Regions from separate parts of the Paenibacillus sp. p3-SID867 genome, predicted to be linked through region 3. Evidence: predicted binding sites of a transcription regulator. Region 3 holds the regulator's gene; each other region holds the start of a gene.

Region 1 (6,354 bases), on a different contig from region 3:
GCTTAAACAGCGCCTGACACCGATCCAATATGAAGTGACCCAGAATAACGCAACTGAGCCTCCGTTCCACAATGAGTTCTGGGACCATCACGGGGAAGGCATTTACGTGGACATCGTATCCGGCGAGCCGCTCTTCAGCTCAACGGACAAATATGATGCCGGCTGCGGATGGCCGAGCTTCACCCGTCCGATTCGCGAATACAACATTAAGGAAAAAATGGATCTTACCCATATGATGGTCCGCACCGAGGTAAGAAGCAAAAAAGGCGACTCGCACCTCGGCCATGTATTTGACGACGGACCAGGGCCGAACGGGCTTCGCTACTGCATCAATTCTGCGGCACTGCGGTTTGTACCGAAGAAAGAGATGCAAAAGGAAGGCTACGGCGAGTATTTGCAGCTGTTTGAATAAATCCAAGTTTCCTAGTGCATTGCCCTTCAGGGCAATGCACTTTTTGGTACGATTGAACCCGCTTATTCAATTTGGCCGGACGGGGTAATATACATTACATACAAATTAGAGATCAACTGGAGGGATTGCACATGCCTTGGAGCAAACATGATTATCCGCCATCCATGAAAAACCTGGAGCCCCGGGTGAGGAATAAAGCCGTGGAAATTGCCAATGCCCTGCTGGAGGAAGATTACGATGAAGGTCGTGCCATCGCTATCGCCACCGCCAAGGCACAGGAGTGGGATGAGAATCATCCGAAGGACGAGAAGTGAAAATCCGGGCATAAGCATACGAAAGAAGCTCACCCTGCATGCGGGTGAGCTTCTCTTAGTTGGACCGTCTTATGAACGGCCGCTAACAGTATGCTGCGCTGTCTTCGGAGTAACCGGAGTGCTTGGGGCACGGACCGCCTTCCGAATCGGTTTCTTTTCCGTTTTCTCGGTACCGTACGTCACTGTAATGGTGATCACTTGTCCGGCAATCGATACGGCTAATATAGTATATAAGGTTTCAACCAATGGCATGTAGAATAGCGATAATAGCAGTACTACGGCATCCATCAGGAAAAACACCGTCCCTACCTTAAGCCCGCTCCACTCGCTGAACAGCACGGAGATCACGTCGTCACCGCCTGTCGCTCCGCCAAAACGGAGCACGATGCCTGCACCAAAGCCCGTCAATAAACCGGACAGCAGCGCGGCTGCCAGCAAGTTATGATTCAGATCGATCACAAGCGTGGAATACCGCTCGATCAATGCGTAGAACAAGGTGAACATGCTCGCCGCAACAACGGTATTGATAATGAACTTCCGACCTTTGATGAATAAGGCAACCAGCAGAACCGGTATGTCCATGAGGACCATACTTAATGCGGGCGGAATATCAAGCGCATATTTGCCAAGCAGCGCAAGGCCGACAAAGCCGCCTTCGGTTAAATGATTGTGAAAATTAATGTGATAATACGTAAAAGCCATTAAAAACGTTCCGAACAACATCGCCGACATGGTGATAATTGTGTTGTTTTGTCTTTTCCTCATACAGGATCCCTCTTGTCGTAGTAGATTGGTCAGACATAGGCCAATCTCTACATAGAGGCAACCTGGAGGAGTTCATCCTTCGAACCATAGTTCCCATCCTTTCGTAAGAGACCGTCCTTGTCTTCTGACGTCCGACTTCGCTCTACGAAGGAAGCTATGTGTATGAGAGATCATAACGTTTCCAAATCGTCCTTTGGGGATTCGTCCTTCGGGGACACATGGTATCCTGATCCTTTCTCGTTTTAATTAGACTGCTTACATTATTATAACACAGTTGGCATACAAGCTAAACAGCTGGCTAGAATGAACTGGAATATATATATGAAATATGTAAAAAAACTCGCTTTAAGAACTCCCTCCATAAAATATCGTCGTTCTGTTCACATATTCGCTAAATCCGATGTGACTTAAATCACAAATACCCCTTCTTCCCTTGTCTATACTTAAATCGAATACGAATTCGAATTATGAATCAGGGGGAGTCTGCATGTTAAGCCAGCATACGATTGAGGTCGTTAAATCGACCGTTCCTGTTCTTGAAACACATGGAACGGCAATTACGACTGCATTTTACCAAAAATTGTTTCATCATCATCCGGAGCTTCTTAACATATTCAACCATGCGAATCAACGAGAAGGAAAACAGCCCTTTGCCCTTGCCAATGCCGTATACGCCGCCGCAGCCCATATCGACCGTCTTGAAGCGATCGTCCCGGTTGTTAAGCAGATCGGACACAAACACCGGGCATTAAACATTAAGCCCGAGCACTATCCAATCGTTGGCGAAACGCTGCTCGCCGCCATGAAGGAAGTGCTGGGAGACGCTGCAACGCCCGAAATTATCGAGGCCTGGGCCGAAGCTTACGGGGCTATTGCCGATGTCTTCATTGGCATTGAAGCGGATATGTACCAACAAGCCGCGAACGAGGCCGGCGGCTGGAGCGGATACCGCAATTTTGTCATTGACCGGAAGGTGGAAGAAAGCTCCGTTATCACTTCCTTTTATCTGGTCCCGCAGGACGGCGGCGAAATTTCCGCTTATCAACCCGGTCAATATATCACGCTCCGGGTGAAACCCGAAGGTGAAGCCTATTATCATAATCGTCATTACAGTCTCTCGTCCGCACCGGGTCAACCATACTACAGAATTACGGTCAAGCGTGAGGATGAACTGGAAGGAAAGCCCGCAGGTGTCGTCTCCACTTGGCTGCACCACCATGCCGAGGTTGGGACCGTTCTTGAGGTCACGGCTCCGGCCGGTACCTTTACGCTGGATACGGACAGCGATCTTCCGCTTGTCTTGATCAGCGGCGGCGTCGGTTTAACCCCGATGGTGGCCATGCTCGAAACCGTGCTGCTGGAACAGCCTGACCGAAACGTAACCTTTATTCATGCGGCCAAGTGCGGCAGCCAGCATGCGATGAAAGCTCACATTGATGCGCTTGCCTCCAAATATCCGCAGCTAACCTCTTATATCATTTATGAACAACCGGAATCGGAGGATCAGTGTCACCAAGCAGGCTATATTGATCTTGATTTCCTGCGCAAAACCGTTGATGCCAAGGCGGACTTCTACTTCTGCGGCCCCGTTCCGTTCATGCGAGCCGTGAACAGTCATTTGAAATCGATGGAGGTACCTTCGGATCGGATTCATTATGAATTTTTCGGCCCGGCTGGTACATTGGAAGATTAAAATAACCGTATTACACCATCAAAGGGTGCCTGTCTTGCATAAAGACAGGCACCCTTTTTAGATGGAACACGCTTGCTGTCGACTATTATTCAGCGAAGAACAAAACCATATGCCGGTTCTGGTCATGCGCATTTTATAAACCTATGTACCCTGGCGTTCATACCGTCCTCAAAATTCCGAACTAGATATGCTTGCCCTGTTCCCGCAGCAGCCGGTTTACCGTTTCTCTTCTCACGCCGATCAGCTGTCCGATCTCTTCCTGCGTCAGATACTCGGTCAAGTGTATTCCCTGTGAATACTCGTCCAGCCACTGGATCAGCAGCTCAAGCCGCTCCGCAGGTCCTCCGACCGTCAAGTGATCCAGCCTCATCTGCATGAACCGCACCTTTTCCTGCAGCAATCTGGCAACCTCGAGCGGTTTCTGCGAATCCTCCGCAAGCTGGCGGTACCACGCATCAGCCGATATGACCTCCACTTCGCTCTGGATCAGAGCGATCGCCGTTCCATGTGTCTCCTTCGGGCTGATCAGGGAATGGTGCGGCACCGTTTCACCGGGATATAAAATATTGAAAAGCACCATATTGCCATTCGGATGGAGACGGGTTACCTTGAACATTCCGCTCCGGATGTGGTATAGATGATCCCCGCTATCTCCTTGCCTGAACAGTATTTCGCCTTTATGAAGAATCATGAATGAATCGCCTCCTGATGAATGCAGTTATCAGGAGTGTAAACGATATGCCGTCATGAATCCACTGGAGGCAAATAACAATTACCAGAAATTAATGGTTGCGCGCCGTATATTGTTGGCATAGCATGTGTATTATATAGAACATATGTTCTTGTATTTATTTATGTTTGAGGATGTGTCTCTTATGATGAAACCTTCCACTCCTCCTCCGCCCTCGCTAGAAGACGAAGCCCTGATCCGAGATTATCTGCTGCATCACTTCATTCAGTCAGTTCTCGAGAGGGATATTCAGATTCTCAAGACCCTTAAACTGAAAATGGGTGAACTCTATATCTTAAATCTGCAGCTCATTAAAAAAGGATATTCTGATCATGCCTGGTTCCTACAACAACAAATGAGAAGGCGCGGCATCCGGATTCATGGCCAGAGCGGTACAGCCGAGGAAGGGCTGCAGGTCCAGTATTTATGCCGCGGATATGATGGCTGTCTGCTCTGCGAATGGCACACCTTCAAGGAAGAGATAAAGGATCGGCTCGTTTCGTATCTTGGCACGGATTTGGCGGCATACTAGCACCAACTACGTACAAGACAGGAGCGCTCCATGAAGAATATCTTCCACATATATTCTGCCGATATCCAGAGAATCATCCTTAATTGGGCTGCAAGTGTCATCATCGTCGGGCTCGCTATTCTACCTTCTCTGTATGCCTGGTTTAACATTGAGGCCTCCTGGGATCCCTACGGCCAGACCTCCGGCATCTCCATTGCCGTTGCCAACCTGGATAAAGGCACCACCCTCCGCGATCAGCCCATTAACCTGGGAAAGGAAATCGTGGAGTCCCTCCATCACAATGAGAAGCTGGGGTGGCGTTTTACGGATGATCGCGAGAACGCCATTCAGGGTGTACGACGCGGCGATGATTATGCTGCTATCATTATTCCGGAGAACTTCTCTGCCCGGATCGGCACCGTGCTGACCAATGAGCCTGTCAAAGCTCAGATCCTCTATTATACGAACGAAAAAATCAACGCCATTTCTCCCAAAGTGACGGCCCAGGGCGCATCCGGTGTTGTGGAGGAAATCAGCAAAAATTTCATCAAAACCGCCAACGGCACCATCTTCGAGATTTTCAACACGCTCGGGATTGAGATCGAGAACCAGCTCCCGGCCATCAATAAAGTACGAAGCCTTCTGTTCCGGCTTGAAAAAAGCTTTCCGGAGCTCAATGAAGCGGTGGGCACAGCTGCAAAAGATATTAAGCTGGCCAACCGATTGGTTCAGCAAGCCGACGCCGCCCTGCCTCGCCTTGAGGGAATTGCCACGGACGGCAAGGCCATGGCCGGTGCGCTGGCGGAGTTCGCGAATCAGGCCGCCGGTGCATCGAAATCGCTGGAGCCAACTCTGCGTCAGGACTTGGAGGTACTGGCTGCAACCACCGGAGCGCTCTCGCAAGTGCTGGACGCTCTGGGGCAAGCCGATATCGACCCGAAGGAGCTTGCCAGCCGCCTGAACGCTGCGCAGGAACGCGCAGAGACCGCAGCGAAAGCAGCAGCCCGGCTGGGTCAATTGTTCAAGCGGCTGGGCTCCATCTCCCCGGCAGCAGCTTCCGGGGCGGCCAAGCTCGAGGAGATTGCCGCACGATGGACCTCTGCTCAATCCGTGCTCCAAACGATAGCCCAAGCCGTGGAACGGGGAGAAGAAGCACCAGCAGATGCCATCGATAAGCTGAAGAAGCTGAACGATGACATTACGGGACTGACCAACACGCTGTTAAGCCGCTACGATACGGAGATCGGTCCGGCGATAAGCAAAGCCTTCACCAAGGGCGCAGGCACGGCCAAGCGTGTGCAGCAGGAGCTGACCCAGGCGCTTGCCAGCGTCCCCGACATTCAGCATTTGCTCAAAGACGCCCGGAAAGGTCTTAAAGTAGGCGGGGAAGAAGTACAGCTTGCCCAAAGCCGTCTGCCGGAGGCCGAGCTTCGGATTACGCAGCTGGCGAATCGGCTCCGTGAGATGGAAGCTGAGGGAGATATTCAAGAGGTTATTGATTTGCTTCAAAATAATTTCGAGCTCGAAAGCCAGTTTTTTGCCGAGCCTGTAACGCTGGAAGAGAATCGCCTGTATCCGATCCCGAACTACGGGTCCGCCATGTCTCCCTTCTTCACGACTTTATCCTTGTGGGTAGGTGCCCTGCTGCTCGTTTCCCTGCTCTCCGTTGAGGTTCATGATGAAGAGAGAAGCTTCCGCAGCATCGAGGTTTACTTCGGACGCTATTTAACCTTTCTCACCATTGCCCTGTTCCAAGCGCTATTCGTCACCCTGGGTGATATCTATTTGCTGCGGACCTATGTCGTGAATCCGGGCTGGTTCATCCTGTTTGCGCTGCTGATCAGCTCCATCTTCATGCTGATTGTATATACGCTGGTGTCCGTATTCGGCAATGTCGGAAAAGCGATGGCCATCGTACTTCTCGTGCTG
Region 2 (6,354 bases), on a different contig from region 3:
CCAGCGTAATGATCTCGCGTGATTTCTTATCTGCCTCTTCCTTCGCCTGCTGCTCGATTTCTTTAATCATCTGAGCGGTTTCATGACGAACTTCCTGCTCAACATTACTGAGAATAATGCTGCGGGCATCCTCCATCGTCAGGTTGGAGATGCGCTCCAGTTCTGTCGTTTGTTTCTTGTAAATGGCATCGATTTGCTGCTGTGTCTCTTCTATTCGTTTCTCTTTGTTCGCCACTTGTTCTTCTTTACGTTCCAAAGATTCTATTTTTTTATCCAGCGACTCTTCCTTTTGCAACAATCTGCGCTCCTGCCGTTGAATTTCATTCCGGCGCTCACGAGTGTCTTTTTCAGCTTCGGCTCTAATTTTATGAACTTCGTCTTTAGCTTCGAGAACCGTTTCTTTCTTCAATGCTTCTGCTTCCTTCTTCGCACTTTCTACGATCTGCAAAGCGGCATGCTCGGCACTGGAAATTTTAGCTTCTGCAAGGGATTTGCGAATAAAATAACCGAACCCAAAGAATATAGCGGCTACAACGAGAACGATTATGATCCACCAAATGGAATCCATCTGATCACCTCCTCGTTGGTTCCTCCAAGGCATTCCTTGGGAAATGTGCAATTGTCAGGTTACTCATTCATACATAAAATTTTCCGGCAGTGGAAGCTGCCGTCCATACTGCGCACGCCGTATCACGTACGCAAATCCCGCCTTAGCCAGCGGAATACATTTCACTATGAATTGGCGATTAAAGAATCTTTCACAAAGTAGTCACTTTTTTGGAAGGAAAAAGGATTCTAATTTATGATAAAAAGATTCATATTTATTTTAGTATTTATAAAAAGATATTGTCAAGGGAAAGCAATGGGTAAACGTCAGTTTCATCCAATGAAACCATTTCTTTCGCGAAAAAGTACCCAAACTGCCCTTTATTCGAAATCTTCCAGCTCGTCGTCCCACTCGCCCTTTTCCTGATCCTCGTCAACCAAACGCTTGAGCACCTGACGCACCTGATCCCCGCCGAAGCCTCTACGCATTAAATATGCTCCCGTTTTACGTTTGCGATCCAGCATCTCTCCATGGGTTTGCTGCCATTTTTTCCGTCCCACGGCAAGCGCGCTCTCCAATTCGGCATCTGCACTGATCTCGCCCAGAGCCTCGGAGATCAGCTCCGTGCCGATTCCCTTCTGTCTCAGCTCCTGTTTGACCCACAGCCGTCCCTTCTTATGGCTGGTCATTCGCTGCTCTGTCCACATCTTGGCGTATAATGCGTCATCAATCAGCTTGTCCTTCTCCAATCGCTCCAGCGTCGTCTCTATGCAGCTCGGCTCAAAACCTTTTTGCTGCAGACGCTGGGTGATCTCCTTGGCTGTTCTGGGTTTCCTGGACAGATGATTCAGTGCCTCTACATAAGCCCTCTGTCGTTCATCCGCCACGATAATTTCTTCAAGCTCTTCCTTGCGAAAAACATTCCCCTTGAACATCCGGTATTTCAGCATCACATCTTCATGAACGGTCATGAGGTACGGACCATACGCGATTTGGTATCGGTGCTTGGGCTTTTTCAGCATTTCAACTGACGTTACAATCAAATCCTCATGGTCGGGAAAATGTCCTATACCTGATGCTTCTGCCTGCTCCGACATTTCCTTATTCTCTTCTTCCATATGTCGCTCCTCTCACTACCGCACCATTTCTGAGTAAAATAACCAAGACTGCATCTGGAAGTCTGAATAAATGCAAAGAAGACCGTCTGGCGTTACAAACACCGGACGGTCCTCAACACTGTAATCGATAACCAGCAATGTACTACTCTACTTTAAACAACTCTTGCTCTTCTAATTCCTCTTGTTCCTTATCCTTCTCGGAAGGCTCAGGAACAGCCGTGGTCAGATTGCTCGCTTCACGAATTTTGTTCTCGATAACACTAGCGATCTCCGGATTCTCTTTCAAGAATTGCTTTGCATTCTCCCGTCCTTGGCCAAGACGGTCACCTGAATAAGAATACCATGCGCCGCTCTTATCCACGATATCGAGTTCCGTTCCGATATCGATCAGGCTTCCCTCTCTAGAGATGCCTTCACCGTACATAATATCAAGCTCAGCCTGTTTGAAAGGTGGCGCTACCTTGTTCTTAACAACCTTAATCCGTGTGCGGTTACCCACCACATCGTTCCCCATCTTGATGCTCTCAATTCGACGCACGTCCAAACGAACCGTCGAGTAGAACTTCAAAGCACGTCCACCTGGAGTCGTCTCAGGGTTACCGAACATAACACCAACCTTCTCACGAAGCTGGTTGATAAAGATGGCAATTGTTTTCGATTTATTAATAGCACCCGACAATTTCCGAAGAGCCTGGGACATCAGACGAGCTTGCAGACCTACGTGGGAGTCACCCATGTCGCCTTCAATTTCAGCTTTTGGTACCAGTGCAGCAACCGAGTCAATAACGATGATATCAACTGCACCACTGCGTACCAGAGCTTCCGCAATTTCCAGCGCCTGCTCACCCGTGTCCGGTTGGGAGAGCAGCAATTCATCAATGTTAACGCCCAGTTTGCTTGCATACGATGGATCCAGAGCATGCTCGGCATCGATAAATGCAGCCTGTCCACCAGCCTTCTGAACTTCCGCAATCGCATGGAGGGCTACTGTTGTTTTACCGGAGGATTCCGGTCCATATACTTCAATAATCCGGCCTCTAGGCAAGCCGCCGGTTCCTAAAGCTATATCCAATGCCAACGATCCGCTCGGCACAATCTCTACTTGCATGTGGGTGGATTCACCCAGTTTCATGATGGAACCTTTTCCGAACTGTTTCTCTATCTGACGAAGCGCCATTTCCAGCGCAGCACGACGATCTGACAATTGTTCCACAACCCTTCACTGTTGATAGTCATATCATACCTTGTTTTGACACGTTTGCCAAGCTTTTTTTCGAACATACATTCGTTTTTTTTATTCGGCACCCCTTCCCGTATATGCTCCATGCCTTATGTATAAACAACAAGAACCGTGGCAACATCATACGATATGCCACGGTTCTTCCGTATTTCCCATTATACTTGGAACTGTTCGTTAATTCAAGAAGAGCTGCCAAGCAAGGTGTAAATTATTTACTTTTTTCGAATAGCGGATATCCCTATTCCGCAACCCTAAACCTGTTTAGAGGCAACAAGACGCTGCCAAAGCCGGTAGAGCAGCGCCTTCGCAGCTCGGAGCCGGATCGTTTCACGGTTACCCTGAAGGTGCAGCTCGTGCACTTCCGTTTCTTTTCCCCGTTGAGACAATCCAATGTAAACAAGACCTATAGGCTTTCGTTCAGCATACCCTGGACCTGCCACGCCCGTTACCGATAAACCAAAGTCGCTGTCGGTTACCATCCGGACATGATCCGCAAGCGCTTCAGCAACCTCTGCACTGACGGCTCCCGGCGCATCATCCCCCTCAAGCAGCGCATGCGGGATATGCACAAGCTTCTCCTTGATCTGGTTGGTATAACAGATGATCCCGCCAAGGAACATGGACGCGCTCCCAGGGATAGAGGTCAGCGTCTCCGCTACAAGGCCTCCCGTGCAGCTCTCCGCAGCGCTCAGCGTCCAGTTATGATCCGCCATCATATCCACGATGACCTTCTCAATGGGCACATCCTCGTTAGCATACATAAATTCCGGGCCTCTCTCCTGGATCCGGGCTTCCAGTTCATTCAGCCGAACCATGGCCTCAGCCTCGCTGGCTGCCTTCGTGGAGATTCGGACGGTGACCTCCCCCTCCTTGGCATACAACGCAATCGTTGGATCGGTCTGGGCCGTAATCAGGTCCTCCAGGCGCTTATCAAGCGCGGACTCCCCGATGCCTGCGAATTTGAGCATCTTTGAATAGATGGGAAGCTCTCCCGTAAGCACATGCTGCAGAAGCCAAGGCTTGGCCTCCTGCTCAAACATCGGCATCAGCTCTTTCGGCGGTCCCGGCAACACAATGTAATGAGTCCCTTCATAGGATACCGCATTCCCGACGGCGAGGCCTGTTTCGTTCGGAAGCGGAGTCCCTCCCTCGATGGCCAGGGCCTGGCGCCGATTGTTCTCGGTCATTACGGAACCCCGTTCATGGAAGAAGCGTTCAATCCGATCCATGGCCATCCGATCAATATGCAATGACCGATTTAGAAAAGATGCGAGCGCATCCTTTGTCAGGTCATCCTGTGTGGGGCCCAGACCGCCGGACAGGAGAACGATATCGGCTCTGCTGCTGGACAGCCGCAAGGCCTCCTTGAGTCTCTCCATGTTATCCCCGACAACGGTTTGATAGTATACATCGATTCCCATTGAAGCAAGCTGTCTGGACAAATACTGTGCATTGGTATTCACAATCTGTCCAAGTAGAAGTTCGGTTCCAACTGCAATGATTTCTGCTTTCATGATTCGTCCATCCTCCTGTGTCTGCTATCTCTTCACAAATACTCGCTTTCACTATGTTCTTACCCTGCGGAAGAAAAAAGCAATAGGATTGCTCCTATTGCCGTTATGCCCCGGCACCTTTGAGAAGGTGCCTGTTCTGGACAAAATATTCGATTCCCGAATAGATCGTAATCACCGCGGCAGCCCAGATTGCAATGACATCAAACGGAATTCCCAAGAATACAAACGGGAAATTATTGATCAGAAGCGCGACAATCGCCACAATCTGAATCACCGTCTTGATTTTCCCCGATTGACCTGCTGCAACGACGGAACCTTCCAGGAGTGCAATTTGTCTCAAGCCAGTAACCGCGAATTCTCTGCTGATGATGACTACAGCAATCCAGGATTCGCATTTGCCCATCTCCACAAGCGATATGAGGATGGCTGCCACCAGCAGTTTGTCCGCGAGCGGATCCAGAAGTTTACCCAGGTTCGTCACCATATTGTTTTTCCGGGCCAAATATCCGTCAATCCCATCCGTACTTGCTGCAAGTATGAATATCAATGCTGCAATTAATTGGTTGTAGGGAAGGACAAAATCATTCCACACAATAGGAGCCGGATAAAAATCAAAATCCACCAGCAGAAAAATCATCATGACAGGGATCAAGCAAATGCGGGCCAACGTGATACGATTGGGTAAATTCATGGGGCAACCTCCCTTGCAACGGGTTGTCTTGAAATTTTCGCAGACCCCGCGACTGTTATCCATCTGTACTTCAATAGGGTCGCTCTTCCCAAGAGCCTAAAGGGTTCGAAGCGTGAAGCGCTGTCTGTCATATTCATCCCCCAGTAATCTATGTATACGTTAATCCTTATATATCGTTTTTTAGTATAATATTTCCGCTCACGCCCTGTCAAAAGAAACAAACCTGTCCATCCAATCCTATATGAGCCTGTGGCGGCGTTTATTTAAAATTCGTGAATTGCAGGTCTAGAGAAAGATCCGCTTTGCGAAGCAGCTGCATGATCTGCTGAAGATCATCCTTGCTTTTTCCGGTTACCCGAATTTGGTCACCTTGAATCTGACTCTTGACCTTCAGCTTGGAATCACGGATCAAGATGTTGATCTTTTTCGAATTTTCCTGATCGATTCCTTGCTTTAAGGTCAGGCGCTGGCGAACGGTACCCATGGAAGCCGGCTCGATCTTGCCGTGCTCCACATTTTTCAGCGACAAGCCCCGTTTCACCATCTTGGTTTGCAAAATATCAATAACGGCGTTGAGTTTGTACTCGTCATCGGATGCAATGACCAGTGCGTCCTTGTCCAGCTTCAAGCTGCTCTTGCTGCCCTTGAAGTCAAAACGGTTCTCGATCTCCCGCTCCGCCTGATTAACCGCATTGCTAAGTTCCTGCATATCCATTTTGGATACGATATCAAATGAGTTTTCTGAAGCCATGGTGAATCCTTCCTTTCATTTGGCGATAATGCTTCTATTATAGGTAAAACCGTGAGCCAAGTCTAATCCTCTACGAGATCAGCGGGATAAATGTGAACGAAAAAGACTCCGCTTATCGCCAACATCCGGCGAAAACGAAGCCTGCTCCGTCAACTGCTAGCTTTCTCATCATGCACCGGACGGCGGAACATGCTCAATATACCGAGCAAAATATGTGCCAGTCCAAAGCCTAATATGCCATATCCCCAGTCACTTGGAATCAAATAGTAGCCCAAGAGGCTGACGATAACGCCTAATCCGAATATAATCCAGTTGACCGTCACGCGAGCATCACCTCTTCCAGGAAGTGCAATAACAGCATGCAGCTGCATGCTGTTATGATGGCCTGGAGAACAGGCAATTATTCGATATCTGTGGTATCCGATGTACCTGTAGTATCTGTGGTAGTACCTGTGGCATCCGTAGTACCCGTGTTGTCCATCGTGCTTGCGGA
Region 3 (6,354 bases):
AAAAGAAACAAGTCTATCTCGTGCTCTTTGAAGATGACGCGACTCGCTCGGTGTTGCACGGGCAATTCTACGCCTTATTCGATCAGAGCATCGTCGAGGATTGTTTTCGAAAAACGAATCCCGGAAGCGGTCTACATTGACCAAGGCAAGCAGTACAAGACGAAATGGATGGCGAGAACCTGCACCAAACTGGGCATTCGCTTGCTCTTTGCTCGCCCGTATTCGCCAGAATCTAAGGCACATAAAAGAAAATAACAGACCCAAACTGCCGCTGAAAACGAAACAGATTGTATCGGAAGAGAAATTGGGATAAAGGGGTAGAAAAATCCTTCGATATGTGTTTTGATTAGTTTTCCAAAACAAATCAAACCATAGCGAAGGATGTCTACAAATGGTACCTCATTGGTTTAATAAATGCAAAGACTTTGTGAAAGAAACCGTGTCTATGCTCAAAGGATCAAAGAAACGGGTGGCGTTAGCAAAGCTATCGAAGGATTTAGGTAAAGGCGGGCAGACCTTGGTCGCTCAAACGCTTCGAGTCAGCAGAAATACGATTCGCAAAGGAATCCAAGAATTAGAATCCGGGGTAGCGATTACGGACCAATTCCACGCACGAGGACGTCTTCTGGCTGAGAAAAAGCTGCCCGACTTGCTGGTGGATATCCAAGCCATCGTAGACGGCCAGAGCCAGACCGACCCTAGCTTCAAAACAGAAAAATTGTACACGCGGCTCACCGTAATGGAAATCAGAAAGCGATTGATCGCAGAAAAAGACTACACGGATGACGAATTGCCAACGAATCAAACGAGGAACACGAAAGTCAACCAACTTGGCTATACGCTTAAAAAGGTGAAGAAAACCAAACCATTCAAGAAAATCACGCAAACAGATGCGATATTTGACAAACTGAAGGAAACGCATGAAGAGACGAAAGAGCAGAGCAACGTCGTTCGCCTCTCCATCGATACGAAAGACCGCGTAAAGATAGGTGAGTTTTCCAGAGGCGGCTGCCGATTTTATGGTAGATGCCATTGAACAATATTGGATCAACAGCGGCTACAAAGAAAGTAAAGACACGTTGATTATTAATAGTGACAACGGTCCCGAAAAGGGTAGCCGCAGAACGCAGTTCATCAAACGACTTGTCGAATTTGCAGCCCGCTATGAGGTGAAAGTCATTTTGGCCTACTATCCCCCGTACCATAGCAAGTACAATCCCATCGAACGGGTATGGGGAAGGCTCGAGCAACATTGGAATGGCGATCTGCTTCGTGATTTAGAAACCGTCTACGCGTTCGCGCGGACGATGACCTGGAAGGGAAAGCATCCGATCGTATCCATCGTGGAACAAAGGTATGAAAAGGGCAAGAAGCTGAGTAAGAAAGCAATGGCAGCTTATGAAAACCTGATTCAGCGCGACTCGAAAATTGGAAAATGGTTTGTCACCCTTCTCCCAAATAAATATAAGGAAGCATTAGACTTGGGATTTTCTCCCTAGGAAATCACCTATGGGGAAGGGGGAGCTGCATTCAAAATCAAGGATCTGCTCATTTTAGAGAGCCAGAAAAGGAATATTTATCTAGTTAAATTTAACGAAGAACACCTTCTGCGAATTTACAGATACACGATGTATCGAAATGGTCTGTTATTTATTTGAATGTGCCTAAGGTATAGTTCAAATGAAGTTACGGATGAAGTAACCACGCTGGATGATCTTACTTTTATTCAGCCAACTTCTGCAGCTGTCCATATGGTTCGATTGCCGTTTCAGGATGCGGATGTATTTATTCTTGCACCGCAATACCAGGACTGTCATGCCATACAGATCTACGCATTCGCCGTGGAGCATGATACGGGCAAGGCTGTGCAGCTCAGGTTTCAAGATGAATTAACGGTGTCCTATACTTCATATTACAGACCAGGTACTGCACCCATGGTGAAAGACAATAAGCTTGTTCTGCAGTCCACGGAGGGGCCGGGTGGGGAAGGCTCGCCGGATTATAAACCTTTACGGCTGTATCGGCTGGATCTTAAACAAGGCATTATGGAGCAAACAAACTAGCTATGATCAAGTTTTTGTGATCTATATAGAAAAAGCAAGAGGTTACCTCCAATTAAGGGAGGTAACCTCTTATTCATAGATCTATGAGATTAGTGGACATCCCGGAAGAGTCCGATTACTTTACCGAGAATCGTAACATGGTTCAGGCGCAGTGGCTCGTAGGTAGGATTCTCCGGTTGCAATCGTACATGATCCTTCTCTTTATAGAAGGTCTTTACAGTTGCTTCGTCTTCCTCTGTCATCGCTACTACAATGTCGCCATTGTCTGCAGTTTGCTGCTGGCGCACAATGACATAGTCACCGCTGTGAATGCCAGCTTCGATCATACTGTCACCGACAACCGACAACATGAACACCTTATCGTCGCCTACATAATGCTGCGGGAGCGGGAAATAATCCTCAATGTTCTCCATGGCTGTAATAGGAACACCTGCAGTGACTTTACCAACAACAGGCACTCTGGCAATGGTGTGGGTAAACAGATTCGCGCTATCGGACTCTTCTTGGCCAAGCAGCTCGATTGCTCTTGGTTTCGTAGGGTCACGGCGAATTAGGCCTTTCTTCTCCAAACGGTCAAGATGTCCATGGACCGTTGAACTGGAAGCTAGTCCGACAGCCTCTCCGATTTCCCGGACAGAAGGCGGGTAACCCTTGCTACGAACTTCGTTGCGGATAAACTCTAAGATCGCCAGCTGGCGGCTGGATATTTTCGACATGCCGTATCAACCCCATTTAGTAACGTTTGGGAAAATTATAACATAGAACTTCCGTTCGTACAAACATAAGTTCTAAATAAAAATAGAACAAATGTTCTTTTGGGTATTGAAACAAACAAGTGTTCGTGTTAATATAAATCCATAAGAGAACACTTGTTTGGGAGATGATGATTCCATGTTGAAATACAGTACATACCGCAGCATTTATGAGAACGTTCCAGTGCAAACGATGAAGTCCCCGGAGACTTGGATCCATCAATTAAAGTCCAGAATTGAATCCATTCCTTTTATAAAGCTTTTATTCATCCTGTTGATCGTAGCTTCTTTTTGGACAGGGGCATACTCTGTTTTTGCCGGGGGGATGGACAAGCCCACAGGGGAGAAGCAGGTTATTGTTCAATATGGTGATAGTTTGTGGCGGATTGCTTCCCTTCATAAACCGGCAGATATGGATACACGAGTATATCTGGATAGCATCCGAAGAATGAATGGATTGAAAGGTCCGGATATACAGGCCGGAGAGGTGTTGTCTTTACCAGTCTGGTAATGGGATGATACTACGAGAGGCTCTTTCCTTATATATGTCTCAACTTCAGCTTCATATTTGTAGTCTTGCCTGACGATGTGATTTCACGCAGTATAAACGTGTTTATAATAGACGAGTATTGATTTCTTAACAATGAGGAATCCATTTATGGGCATCATATGTTCATATTTGTTCTTAATAAGAGTTTGCAAGGGCGCTGTTGCCTTGACAAGCTCTTTTTCACATGTTTAAGTTATACATGATATCGGAATTGGAGGAGAAGTCATGGACATCGATACTTTGGTTGAACGCATCAATGTACTAGCAAGAAAACAGAAGAGTGAGGGATTGACCGCGGATGAGCTCAAAGAACGGGCTGAGCTTCGGGAAATATACCTTAACAATATTCGCAGTAACTTTAGACAACAGCTGGAATCGATCGAATGGGTTGATGAAAATGAACAAAAAGGCGGCCCGCGATTAAAGCATTAGTCGATGAACTGGCATCTGGATCTACAACAGTGGATTCAGGACCAGATAGAAGGATAGAATTATAATACTTGGGGTGCCGATTATTCGTGGGAATCGAATACGGTGACCCCAAGTTTATATGGATTGGTAGTATTTTGAAATTGAGTCCAGGGGGAACCATATGTCACGATCATGGGAAAGAAAAGTCAACAAAAATATGTCACAGCTCAACAAGCAGCGTAAGAAGCAGGGGCTGACCTCGTACCAAGGCTCTGCCGTTAATGATAAGCATGACGTGTTTAAAGGACGTAAGTATGTACTTCCGTTAGTGCTTGTTGCATTGGCTGGTTTGTATGCGCTTCTCGGAACGGCGACGTCACAGGCAGCAGGCGGAAGCAATGACGTGTTGAATTGGGTTGGTGTCAGCTTGTATATTCTGTTGGCGCTTATGATTTTCTTGCGCAAGCCTTACTTGAGGATTGAGCGTGCTTCCGTATCCACGATGAAGTTCAATCGGGAACGTCGTTTGGCTGTATCCGATATCGAGAAAATCAAATTGGCTTCGGGCTCTGTTGTGATCCAAGGGAAGGGAAAAGCAGGCAACTGGGTATTCTCGCGCATGATGAATCTTTATGATACGAAAGCGATGGGCGAAAGATTGGAAGAGTTCGCAAAGACTCATCAAATTCCAGTGGAGCATAATTAACAAATAAAATAGATCACAGTGTATATGAGGAGTGGGAGAGACATGCCGATAGCTGCGGTTTTGTTTGATTTGGACGATACGTTGTTGTGGGATGAACGTAGTGTGGAAGAAGCGTTTGAAGTGACTTGCCAGGCCGGAGCGGACGAGACCGGCGTTGATGCCAAAGCACTGTTGGCCGCAGTACGGGAAGAAGCGAGAGCATTATATGAATCCTATGATACCTTTGCTTTTACCAAAATGATCGGAATTAACCCTTTTGAAGGCTTGTGGGCTAATTTTACGGCTGGATCGCAGCCTGAATTCAGACAGCTGCAGGAGCTGGCACCCGTATACCGCAAGGAATCATGGCGGCGCGGACTTCAGCGCCTGGGCGTTGATAATGAAACATTGGCCCAAACGTTGGCCGAACAATTCGCTGCTGAACGCAGAACAAGACCATACGTATATGAAGAAACGTTTGAAGTTCTGAAGGAACTGCAGGGGAATGTAAAGCTGCTGCTTCTTACGAACGGAAGTCCAGATCTGCAGCAGGAGAAGCTGGACGGTGTTCCAGAACTGGTTCCTTATTTTGATCATATTATCATCTCGGGTGATTTTGGCAGAGGAAAGCCGGATGTTTCCATCTTCCAGCACGCACTTGAATTGTTAGATGTCGAGGCGGATCAGGCCGTGATGGTGGGAGATAAGCTGACCACAGACATTAAAGGCGGAAATGCGGCTGGACTGCATACCGTTTGGATCAATCGGGTAAACCGACCTCATGATCCTTCCATTCAACCGAAGTTTGAGATCAAACATTTATCGGAGCTGCATGCCATCATAGCATCCCTATAAACCATGCAATAAAGAACTTACACCTTATACTTGGTATTTGATTGTACATAGGAACAGCCATAACTGCGGAATTTTGCGGTTATCGGCTGTTTTTTTGTTGGTTATACGATCGGACTTCAACCTTGCAGCTGGCTATGATAAACGTCACACAATTGTAAGCTGCATGAGATAGAAGTAACAGAATAATGAGATATAATGGAATAGGTAACTTAACGAGGTTTGGAAATGACCATTACGTGAATGAACCAATACATAGCCCTATTTTGTAAAAGAGGTGTAGAGCATGACCCGAAAAAAAATGGCCCTAATTGCAGCTATGGTGCTGATGGCAGTTGCGCTTGCCGCATGCAATGACAGCAAGGCAGAATCCGGTGACGATGTGATGGCCGAACCCATCATCGTCGAGCTGTCTCTGACGCCGGAGAGCATTAAGGCTGGCGAGAAGGTACTGATCGAAGCGAAGGTGACGCAAGCCGGAAGTCCGGTGGAAGATGCGAACGCTGTGGAATTTGAAGTCACGCTGGAAGGCGGCGGCGTTCAGGCGAAGGTCCCGGTTAAGCATGATCAAGGCGGGGTATACAAAATGGAGAAAACCTTCGATGAGGCAGGAACCTATCGGATTGTTTCACATGTCACGGCGAGAGGACAACATTCCATGCCGTTAAAGGAACTGAAGGTAACAGAGTAACGCATCACTAATAAATAAGGCAGCGCATGATCCGGGAAGCGGATTGTTGCGCTGCCTTATTTCATTTTCCTGTTCAATCAGCTTCCATGAGCCTTAGGGCTTATTGGAATTGAGGATCTTCTACCGGTGTGGCTACCCACCCGTTCTCCTCAATGAAAAGACGAACGGCGATGATTTGCTTGTTCTCCATCAATGTGAAGAAGTGAGGCGTGTTTTCCGGTACGGAAATGACATCGCCTGGCTCAAGCTCTACATTAAAATAACCGACATCGTCGGAGCCCTTAATAATGAAGATTCCTTTTCCGCCGACAATCGCACGGATTTCGTCTTCCGAGTGGGTGTGAACCTCT

The links. The regulator LexA, encoded in region 3, represses DNA repair genes until DNA is damaged. The targets are predictions, from matches to a motif close to CGAACATATGTTCG.
Region 1: M4D81_RS00750 (YhjD family protein) is a predicted target of LexA. The motif match lies at 4,014-4,027, and genes of this name have one in related genera.
Region 2: recA (recombinase RecA) is a predicted target of LexA. The motif match lies at 2,940-2,953, and genes of this name have one in related genera.

The regions. Positions count from the first base shown of each region.
Region 1 is NZ_JAMBDM010000001.1:136,581-142,934, forward strand. It holds gene msrA (peptide-methionine (S)-S-oxide reductase MsrA) at 1-412, shown strand, start outside; gene M4D81_RS00730 (DUF2188 domain-containing protein) at 544-726, shown strand; gene M4D81_RS00735 (YitT family protein) at 796-1,491, opposite strand; gene hmpA (NO-inducible flavohemoprotein) at 1,979-3,184, shown strand; gene M4D81_RS00745 (Crp/Fnr family transcriptional regulator) at 3,366-3,875, opposite strand; gene M4D81_RS00750 (YhjD family protein) at 4,060-4,446, shown strand; gene M4D81_RS00755 (YhgE/Pip domain-containing protein) at 4,477-6,354, shown strand, end outside.
Region 2 is NZ_JAMBDM010000003.1:103,419-109,772, reverse strand. It holds gene rny (ribonuclease Y) at 1-568, opposite strand, end outside; gene M4D81_RS06660 (regulatory protein RecX) at 928-1,665, opposite strand; gene recA (recombinase RecA) at 1,808-2,869, opposite strand; gene M4D81_RS06650 (competence/damage-inducible protein A) at 3,157-4,419, opposite strand; gene pgsA (CDP-diacylglycerol--glycerol-3-phosphate 3-phosphatidyltransferase) at 4,523-5,110, opposite strand; gene M4D81_RS06640 (YajQ family cyclic di-GMP-binding protein) at 5,370-5,861, opposite strand; gene M4D81_RS06635 (DUF4175 domain-containing protein) at 6,011-6,184, opposite strand; gene M4D81_RS06630 (helix-turn-helix domain-containing protein) at 6,262-6,354, opposite strand, start outside.
Region 3 is NZ_JAMBDM010000034.1:11,359-17,712, forward strand. It holds partial or broken gene M4D81_RS33065 (helix-turn-helix domain-containing protein) at 1-237, shown strand, start outside; partial or broken gene M4D81_RS33070 (ISAzo13-like element transposase-related protein) at 392-1,499, shown strand; gene M4D81_RS33075 (hypothetical protein) at 1,752-2,063, shown strand; gene lexA (transcriptional repressor LexA) at 2,153-2,779, opposite strand; gene M4D81_RS33085 (LysM peptidoglycan-binding domain-containing protein) at 2,955-3,326, shown strand; gene M4D81_RS33090 (DUF896 domain-containing protein) at 3,591-3,797, shown strand; gene M4D81_RS33095 (hypothetical protein) at 3,958-4,482, shown strand; gene M4D81_RS33100 (HAD family hydrolase) at 4,525-5,316, shown strand; gene M4D81_RS33105 (FixH family protein) at 5,600-6,004, shown strand; gene M4D81_RS33110 (cupin domain-containing protein) at 6,105-6,354, opposite strand, start outside.